2 regions of the Saccharopolyspora sp. ASAGF58 genome follow, and region 1 is predicted to be linked to the other one. Evidence: riboswitches for the same ligand, from Rfam matches in the RefSeq annotation. Region 1 holds a riboswitch; the other holds the start of a gene.
What was found. A riboswitch is a leader RNA that binds a small molecule or an ion and turns the genes downstream of it on or off. The one in region 1 is predicted to bind glycine.
Positions count from the first base shown of each region.

Region 1 (4,252 bases):
GCCCGCAAGGGGGGTTGAACCAGTTGGAATACGGCCTTTTCCCGTTCCAGCATGGTCCACTTAGGATCGAAAACAGGTTCTTCTCCTGGCAAAGCCTTCCGATCAGAGGTTCGGGTAGAGGGGGTGTTTGGCGGCGAGGGCTTCGACGCGGGCCCGGAGCTTGCCGCTGGCGGCTTCGTCGAAGCCGGGCTTGAGTGCCTCGGCGATGATGTCGGCGACCTCGGTGAAGTCGTCCTTGCCGAAGCCGCGGGTCGCCAGGGCCGGGGTGCCGATGCGCAGGCCGGAGGTCACCATCGGCGGCCGCGGGTCGTTGGGCACCGCGTTGCGGTTGACCGTGATGCCGATCTCGTGCAGCCGGTCCTCGGCCTGCTTGCCGTCTAGCTCGGAGTCGCGCAGGTCCACCAGCACCAGGTGCACGTCGGTGCCGCCGGAGACCAGCTGCACACCGGCCTTGGCGGCGTCGTCGGCCAGCAGCCGCTCGGCCAGGATCTGCGCGCCCTCCACGGTGCGGCGCTGCCGGTCGGCGAACTCCTCACCGGCGGCGATCTTGAACGCCACCGCTTTGCCGGCGATCACGTGCTCCAGCGGCCCGCCCTGCTGGCCGGGGAACACCGCAGAGTTGAACTTCTTGGTGAACTCCGAGTCCGAGGACAGGATCACGCCACCGCGCGGGCCGCCCAGGGTCTTGTGCGTGGTGGTGGTGACGACGTGCGCGTGCGGCACCGGGTTCGGGTGCAGCCCGGCGGCCACCAGACCGGCGAAGTGCGCCATGTCGACCATCAGGTACGCGCCGACCTCGTCGGCGATCTCGCGGAACCGCTTGAAGTCCAGCTGCCGCGGGTACGCCGACCAGCCGGCGATGATCAGCTGCGGCTTGTTCTCCCGCGCCAGCCGGGCGACCTCGTCCATGTCCACGCGGTGGTCGTCGGCGCGCACGTGGTAGGGCACCACGTTGTAGAGCTTGCCGGAGAAGTTGATCCGCATGCCGTGCGTGAGGTGACCGCCGTGGGCCAGGTCCAGGCCCATGATCGTGTCGCCGGGCTTGAGCAGCGCGAACATCGCCGCCGCGTTGGCCTGCGCCCCGGAGTGCGGCTGCACGTTGGCGTAGGAGGCCCCGAAGAGCTCCTTGACGCGGTCGATGGCCAGCTGCTCGACGACGTCGACGTGCTCGCAGCCACCGTAGTAGCGGCGCCCCGGGTAGCCCTCGGCGTACTTGTTGGTCAGCACCGAGCCCTGCGCCTCCAGGACCGCCTGTGGTGCGAAGTTCTCCGAAGCGATCATCTCCAGCGTGGTCTGCTGGCGGTTGAGCTCGGCGCCGACCGCCGCCGCCACCTCGGGATCCACCGCGGCCAGCTGGTCATTGAACAGGTCCGGTGTCGACATGGTGTTGCCTCCTGGTTCGATCTCGTCAGGCATTGCGGCGGTAGAACGGCAGCTCGACGACCTGCACCGCGACGTTGTTGCCGCGGATGTCGACCTGCAGTTGGGTGCCGGGTTCGCTGTGGTCGCGGTCGACGTAGGCCATGCCGATCGGGTGGCCAAGGGTCGGCGACGGGGCACCGCTGGTCACGACGCCGATCTCGGCGCCGTCGGCGTCCAGCACGCGGTAGCCGTGCCGGGGCGCCCGGCGCTGGTCGGTGCTCAGCCCGACCAGCGTGCGCTCGGTGGGCTTCTCCGCGGCGGCGGCCAGCGCGTCCTTGCCGACGAAGTCGCCGGGCTTGTCCAGCTTGACCACCCGGCCGAGGCTGGCTTGGAAGGGCGTGAGGTCGGCGGACAGCTCGTTGCCGTACAGCGGCATGCCCGCCTCCAGCCGCAGCGTGTCGCGGCAGGACAACCCGGCAGGCTGCAGGCCGTGCTGCGCGCCGGACTCGGTCAGCGCCTGCCAGACGGCCTCCGCGTCGCCGGGCGCGGTGAACAGCTCGAAGCCGTCTTCGCCGGTGTAGCCGGTACGCGCCAGCAGCACGTCCTTGCCTGCGACCTGGCTGCGGCAGCCCGCGTAGTACTTGACCTCGGCGAGGTCGGTGTCGGTCAGCGGGGCGAGGATGGCGACCGCGTTCGGGCCCTGCACGGCGATCAGCGCGTAGTCGTCGGAGACGTCCTGGTGCTCGGCGTCGAAGCCGCCGAGCCGCTCGGCCAGTTCGGCCGAGACCACGGCGGCGTTCGCCGCGTTGGCTACCACCAGGAACTCCTGCTCGCCGAGCCGGTAGACGATCAGGTCGTCCAGCACGCCGCCGGTGGCGTTGCAGATCATCGTGTAGCGGGCGCGGCCGGGCTTGATCGCGGAGGCGTTGGCGACCAGCGCGTAGTCCAGCGCCTCGGCGGCCTGCGGGCCGCTGATCCGGATCTCACCCATGTGGGTTAGGTCGAACAGGCCGGCGCTGTTGCGCACCGCGTTGTGCTCGGCGGTGTCGCCGGAGTAGCGCAGCGGCATCCGCCAACCGGCGAACTCGGTGAATGTCGCCCCGAGGGCTTCGTGTACTCGGTGCAAGGGCGTCTGTCGTGGCGACGACATGGTGCGACTCCTCCTGGTGGGCGCCGGTCGGCAGTCGAGGGCCGGTCAGCTCACTGCGCCCAACCTTATCGGGGACACCTCGACCCCGACCTGCGCGGGCTTGCGCTGGTCGGGCGGTCTCCCCGGAGTCATTGGCCTGAGAGTTTCGCCACCCCGCGAGGGGCGGCTTGCACCGTGGGCGAGAAGCGCGTTGCTCCTGCTTTTCTCCGTGTTCGCCTGGTGCCGTGCGGTGCCGGTGCCTGAGAGTTTGCTGGGGAGTATTGCTCCTTCGGCGCTCCGGTGTCCCGAGGTTGCTCGGGGGCCGGAGTCTCTCCCGCACGACGTCATCGGCGCGGTATTCGGTTGTGCGAACGCCGACGCTACGAACTGAACGTGACCGGAGTCAACCCGGGCGGGTCGACAAGTGGTTGTAAAGCGACGCCTTGCGCACGCCTAGCGCTGCGGCCAGGCGCCGCATGGACAGCGCTTGGAGGCTGCCCAAAACTAACGGCGTTAGCCACGTGCCTGTACCAAAGGGGATCCGGCGATGGTCGACTTCTCGCTTTCCGACACAGAGCGCGACATCCGCGACTGGGTGCGCAACTTCGTCCGGCGCGAGCTGGTGCCGCTGGAGCCCGAGGTGCTGCGGCGCGAGCGGGCCGGAGAACGCGGCCTGACCAAGGACGAGCAGCGGGAACTGCAGGACAAGGCGAAGCGGGCCGGGTTCTGGGGCGTGCAGACGCCCGAGGAGTACGGCGGCATGGGCCTGTCGGCGGTGATGACGGCGCTCATCGAGGTCGAGCTCGGCCGCACGTTCGTGCCGTTCCGCTTCGGCGGCTACGCCGACAACATCCTGTACTACGCCAACGACGAGCAGAAGGAGCGTTACCTGCTCCCGACGATCGAGGGCACCCGCAAGTCGTGCTTCGCGATCACCGAGCCGGGCGCCGGCTCGGACGCCAAGAACCTGCGCACCAACGCCGTGAAGGACGGCGACGAGTGGGTGATCAACGGCGAGAAGACGTTCATCACCGGCGGCATCGACGCCGACTTCGTGATGGTCTTCGCCGTCACGGACAAGGAGAAGGGCGCCAACGGCGGGGTCACTTGCTTCCTGGCCGACCGGGACGCGGGCTGGAAGTCCGAGCCGATCGACATCATGGGCCCGTGGGAGCGGCAGCCCGCCGCGCTGGTGTTCGACAACGTGCGCGTTCCGGAGCGCAACGTGCTCGGCGAGGTCGGCCACGGCTTCAAGCTCGCCATGCAGTGGATCGGCCGCGGCCGCTACCTGCTGCCCGCGAGCGCCCTCGGCGCCTGCGAACGGCTCGTCGAGATGGGCATGGAGTACGCCAAGACCCGCGAGACGTTCGGCAAGCCGATCGCCGAGCGCCAGGCCGTCCAGTGGATGATCGCCGACTCCGCCGTGGAGATCGAGGCGCTGCGCTGGCTGGTGCTGCAGGCAGCCTGGCAGGTGGACCAGGGCATGGATTCCCGGCACGCGCAGTCGGTGGCCAAGCTCTTCGGGGCCACCCGCGCCAACGAGATCGTCGACCGGGTGCTGCAGATGCACGGCGGCATGGGCTACACGAAGGAGCTGCCGGTCGAGCGCTGGTACCGCGACCTGCGGCTGCTGCGCATCTTCGAGGGCACCGACGAGATCCAGCGCCGCACCGTCGCCCGCAACCTCCTGAAGGGGCACGCGTCGATCAGCGGCGTGCTCGGCTGAACTCTGTTTCCGGGCTCGTTTTGCGCAGCGGTGCG
Region 1 covers NZ_CP040605.1:856,422-860,673, reverse strand. Annotated here, with positions in the region: gene glyA (serine hydroxymethyltransferase) at 103-1,383, opposite strand; gene gcvT (glycine cleavage system aminomethyltransferase GcvT) at 1,409-2,512, opposite strand; glycine riboswitch at 2,628-2,729, opposite strand; glycine riboswitch at 2,730-2,838, opposite strand; gene FDZ84_RS03750 (acyl-CoA dehydrogenase family protein) at 3,039-4,217, shown strand.

Region 2 (4,252 bases), 640 kb from region 1:
TTGCGCACGTCACCGAGGGGTTCTGCGCGCCCGGCTGTGACAGGAAGGTTCCCTTGCTGTCAGCCGTGCTGCGCCCATCGGTCGGCGAGCAGTTGCGCGAACAGCGCGGAGCGGACGTTGGGGTCTTCGAGGTCGACGTCCACGAGTTGGGTGAGCCGCTTCATCCGGTAGCGGAAGGTGTTCGGGTGCACGCGCAACTCGCGGCTCGCCTGCCGGGGATCGCCGGGGTGGCGCAGCCACGCGTGGAGCGTGGCCAGGTATTCGGTGCCCTGCGTTCGGTCGTGCTCGCGCAGCACCGGTAGCGGGCCGAGGGCACCGATACCGGCGTCGGTCGCCGCACCGGCCATCCGGCTGAGCACCAGCAGATGCCAGTTCTCCTCGTACACCGCCACCCGTTGCTGCAGTTGGCCGGTGCGCAGCAAGCTGATCAGCTCCTCGGCCTGCGACCGCGACTGGGGCAGCTCGGCGACCGCCACCGCGGTGCCCACCGCGATCAGCGGGCGCGGCGAAACGTCGTGGGACGTGAGCGCTGCCCGCAGATCCGGCCAGCCGCCCGCGCGCCCCCGGTCGGGCACCAGCGCGTAGAGCATGGTGCCGATCTCGGTGACCAGCGGGCGCCGCCCGATTCCGCGCGTGATCCACTCCCACATCGCCAACCGGTGCCCTTCCGCGGGGCTGGCGGACGGGGGCATTTCGATGGCGACGACCCGGTGCGCTTCGGCGGGCACCGCCAGCTCGTTCGCTGCCGCCCGCCAGCCTTCGCCGCCCTCCAGCAGCAGCCGCACCTGCTCGGCAGATCGGCGGCGCTCCGCGTCCGCCACCGCACGCCACCGCAGCAGTTGCAGCGCGACCAGCGGTGCGGTGTCGGCGAACGCGGTGGAGCGTTCTTCGGATACCTCGCCGGGGACCACGGCCCACATCGAGCCGAGCAGTTCACCGCCCATCCGGATCGGCACCACCAGCCGGGGCAGGGTGCCGTCCTGCTGGGCGGGCACGAAGATCGCCGAACTGCCCTTGCTGAGCTGGCGGAACGTGCCGCGGGCGCGGAACTTGGCGAGCACGTCGTCGGGCTGCCTCCGGCCCATGATCGTCGAGACCCGCGCCGGGTCGGTGAGGTCCTGCCGGGCGGAGTAGGCCAGGACCTGGGAGCGCGCGTCCTCGATGGTGACCGGCGCGTCCACCACGTCCGCCACCGCGTCGGCGAGCCGGAACAGGTCGCCGACCCCGGTGCTGGGCGCGTCGGCCTCCTCGATGTCCGTCCCGGCCAGCGCGGCACGGATCAGCCACACCAACTGCGCCCACGCCGTGCCAGGGCGGACCTCGACCAGCGCCACCCCCGCGTCCCGGGCTGCCGCGGCCACCGCGTCGTCCGCCGAAATCGGCGGTTTGAGCAGCACCGCCGCGGCACCCTTCGCGCCGCAATCCCTCGTCAGCGCCACCGCGTGCTCGCGGTCCGGGATGGCCACGCCCAACACGAGGTCGCCGCCCGCCGCCGTCGGCGGCTCATCGGGTTCGGCGATGACGACGTCCCCGACGCACACTCTCGGTTCCGGGGCGACCACGGTGCGCAGCAGTGTGGGGCCGACCCGCTCGACCAGTGCCCGGATGTCCAGCATCACCGGCCTCCTGAATACCTCGGGCCGCCTCCGTGCGTTGTGGGGGAGGGCATTGACACCAGGGCTGGCCCGTTTATCGTTGCTGAGCACACCGACAATCGCATACCGGCCGTCGACCCCGTGCGGGAGAGACCCTGCGAGCTCACGCCGAGCCCCCAGGGCGCCGAAGGAGCAAGACTCCCCACAAACTCTCAGGCACCCATGACCGTTCGGGCGAGGCAACTCTGGAAAGCGTGCGTCTCATCGACGCTCCACCCACGGTGCAAGCCGCGAGGCCCGCGGCGAAGCTCTCAGGTTCCGCAACAGAGGGGGAGGCCCAGCCACCACGGGCACGAGTGCCCCCCCGACTGCCTTGGAGCCTCCCGACATGTCCCTGCCTGCGCACCTGCGTTATTCCGAAGAGCACGAGTGGATCGAGGACCGCGACGAGCTGGTCCGCATCGGCATCACCCAGCACGCCGCGGACGCGCTCGGCGACATCGTCTACGTGCAGCTTCCCGAGGTGGGCGACAAGATCGAAGCGGGCCAGGCCTGCGGGGAGCTGGAGTCCACAAAGTCCGTCAGTGACCTGTTCGCCCCGGTGACCGGCGAAGTCGTGGCGCTCAACGAGTCCGTCGTGGACGACCCGGCGCTGCTCAACGCGGAGCCGTTCGGCGACGGATGGCTGCTCGAAGTGCGCCCGACCAGCACCGGTTCGCTGCTCACCGCTGAGCAGTACGCCGAGCTGATCGCGGAGTAACGGGCCAAGCGAGGTAGGAGGCGGTCAATGGCGATCAGCGTCTTCGACCTGTTTTCGGTGGGTATTGGGCCGTCCAGTTCGCACACGGTTGGTCCGATGCGTGCGGCGCGGTTGTTCGTGCAGCGGTTGCACAGCGCGGGCCGGTTGCCGCAGGTCGAGCGGATCAAGGCGGAGTTGTTCGGGTCGTTGGGTGCGACCGGGCATGGGCACGGTAGCCCGAAGGCTGTGCTGCTGGGTTTGGAGGGGCACAGTCCGGAGACTGTTGATCCGGCGGCGGTAGAGGGCCGGGTCACCGAGATCCGTGACTCCGGCCGGTTGCGTTTGGATGGGGTGCAGCAGATCCGGTTCATCGTGGACCGTGACTTGGTCATGCACCGGCGCAAGTCGTTGCCGTTGCACCCCAACGGGATGCGCTTCGCCGCGTTCGGTGCCGATGATGCCGAGCTGGACAGCGCGGTGTTCTACTCGGTGGGCGGTGGCTTCGTCGTCGACGAGGACGCTACCGGCACTGATCGGATCAAACCGGACGAGACCGCAGTGCGGTACCCGTTCCGCACGGGTGTGGAACTGCTCGCGCGGACCGAGCAGTCAGGGCTGCCGATCAGCGGTGTGATGCTGGCAAACGAGTTGTCCTGGCGTGGTGAGGATGCCGTGCACAAGGAGTTGCTCGGTATCTGGCAGGTCATGCGTGAATGCGTTGACAACGGCTGCCGCAACTCCGGTGAGCTGCCCGGTGGGCTGAAGGTCCGTCGTCGGGCGGCGGAGCTGGCGGCTTCGTTGACCGAGCGCGACGATCCGCTGGAGTGGGTCACGCTGTTCGCGCTCGCGGTCAACGAGGAGAACGCGGCTGGTGGGCGGGTGGTGACCGCGCCGACCAACGGTGCGGCCGGGATCGTTCCTGCGGTCCTGCATTACTACACGCGGTTCGCGCCTGGCGCGGATGATGCTGGTGTCGTGCGGTTCCTGCTGGCGGCGGGTGCGGTCGGCGTGTTGTTCAAGGAGAACGCGTCGATTTCGGGTGCGGAGGTCGGTTGTCAGGGCGAGGTGGGTTCCGCGTGTTCGATGGCTGCTGCCGGGCTCGCTGAGGTGCTGGGTGGAACGCCGAGACAGGTGGAGAACGCCGCGGAGATCGCGATGGAGCACAACCTCGGGTTGACCTGCGACCCGATCGGTGGGTTGGTGCAGATTCCGTGCATCGAGCGCAACGCGGTCGCGTCGGTGAAGGCGATCACGGCTGCGCGGATGGCGTTGCGTGGCGACGGCAGCCATTTCGTTTCGCTGGACAAGGTGATCAAGACGATGCGGGAGACCGGCCGCGACATGAAGGTCAAGTACAAGGAGACGGCCCGCGGCGGCCTCGCCGTCAACGTCATCGAATGCTGACCCTTCCGCCCGACCAGCGCGAGGATGGGAACCTTCCTGTCACCGCCGGCCGCCGGAGAGCTCTGCCGCGTGAGCATGGGAACTTTCCTGTCACCGCTCGGCTCTGCCGCGCGAGGATGGGAACCTTCCTGTCACCCGGCGTGCGGTGAAAGCGTCCAGATGCCGACGGTGGAGTCCTTCCGCCGTCGGCATCGGCGTGCCCGTTGGTGCGAGGATGGGACCCTTCCTGTCACCGGTCTTCGTCGTCGCCGAGCGGCCAGATGCCGTGCACCGGGGCCCAGCCGAGGAGTTGCCGCGCCGCTTCGCTGCTGACGCGGTGCGAGGGTTCGGCTGCCGCGTTCGGGTCGTGGCGGGGCGGCGGGCTGTCGTCCGCGCGGGCCAGGTCGCGGTAGTAGTCGGCGACCCGCACTGGTTGGTCCGCCACGTTCAGCGTCTTGCCCGCGCATCCGCGCTCCAGCGCGGCGACCACCGCGTCCGCGTAATCGCGGGCGTGCACCATCGACACCCACTCACG
Region 2 covers NZ_CP040605.1:1,498,330-1,502,581, reverse strand. Annotated here, with positions in the region: gene FDZ84_RS06840 (CdaR family transcriptional regulator) at 60-1,616, opposite strand; glycine riboswitch at 1,730-1,834, shown strand; gene gcvH (glycine cleavage system protein GcvH) at 1,984-2,355, shown strand; gene FDZ84_RS06830 (L-serine ammonia-lyase) at 2,383-3,738, shown strand; gene FDZ84_RS06825 (NAD(P)-dependent oxidoreductase) at 3,968-4,252, opposite strand, start outside.
Region 2: another riboswitch for glycine. It lies ahead of gcvH (glycine cleavage system protein GcvH); the one in region 1 lies ahead of gcvT (glycine cleavage system aminomethyltransferase GcvT).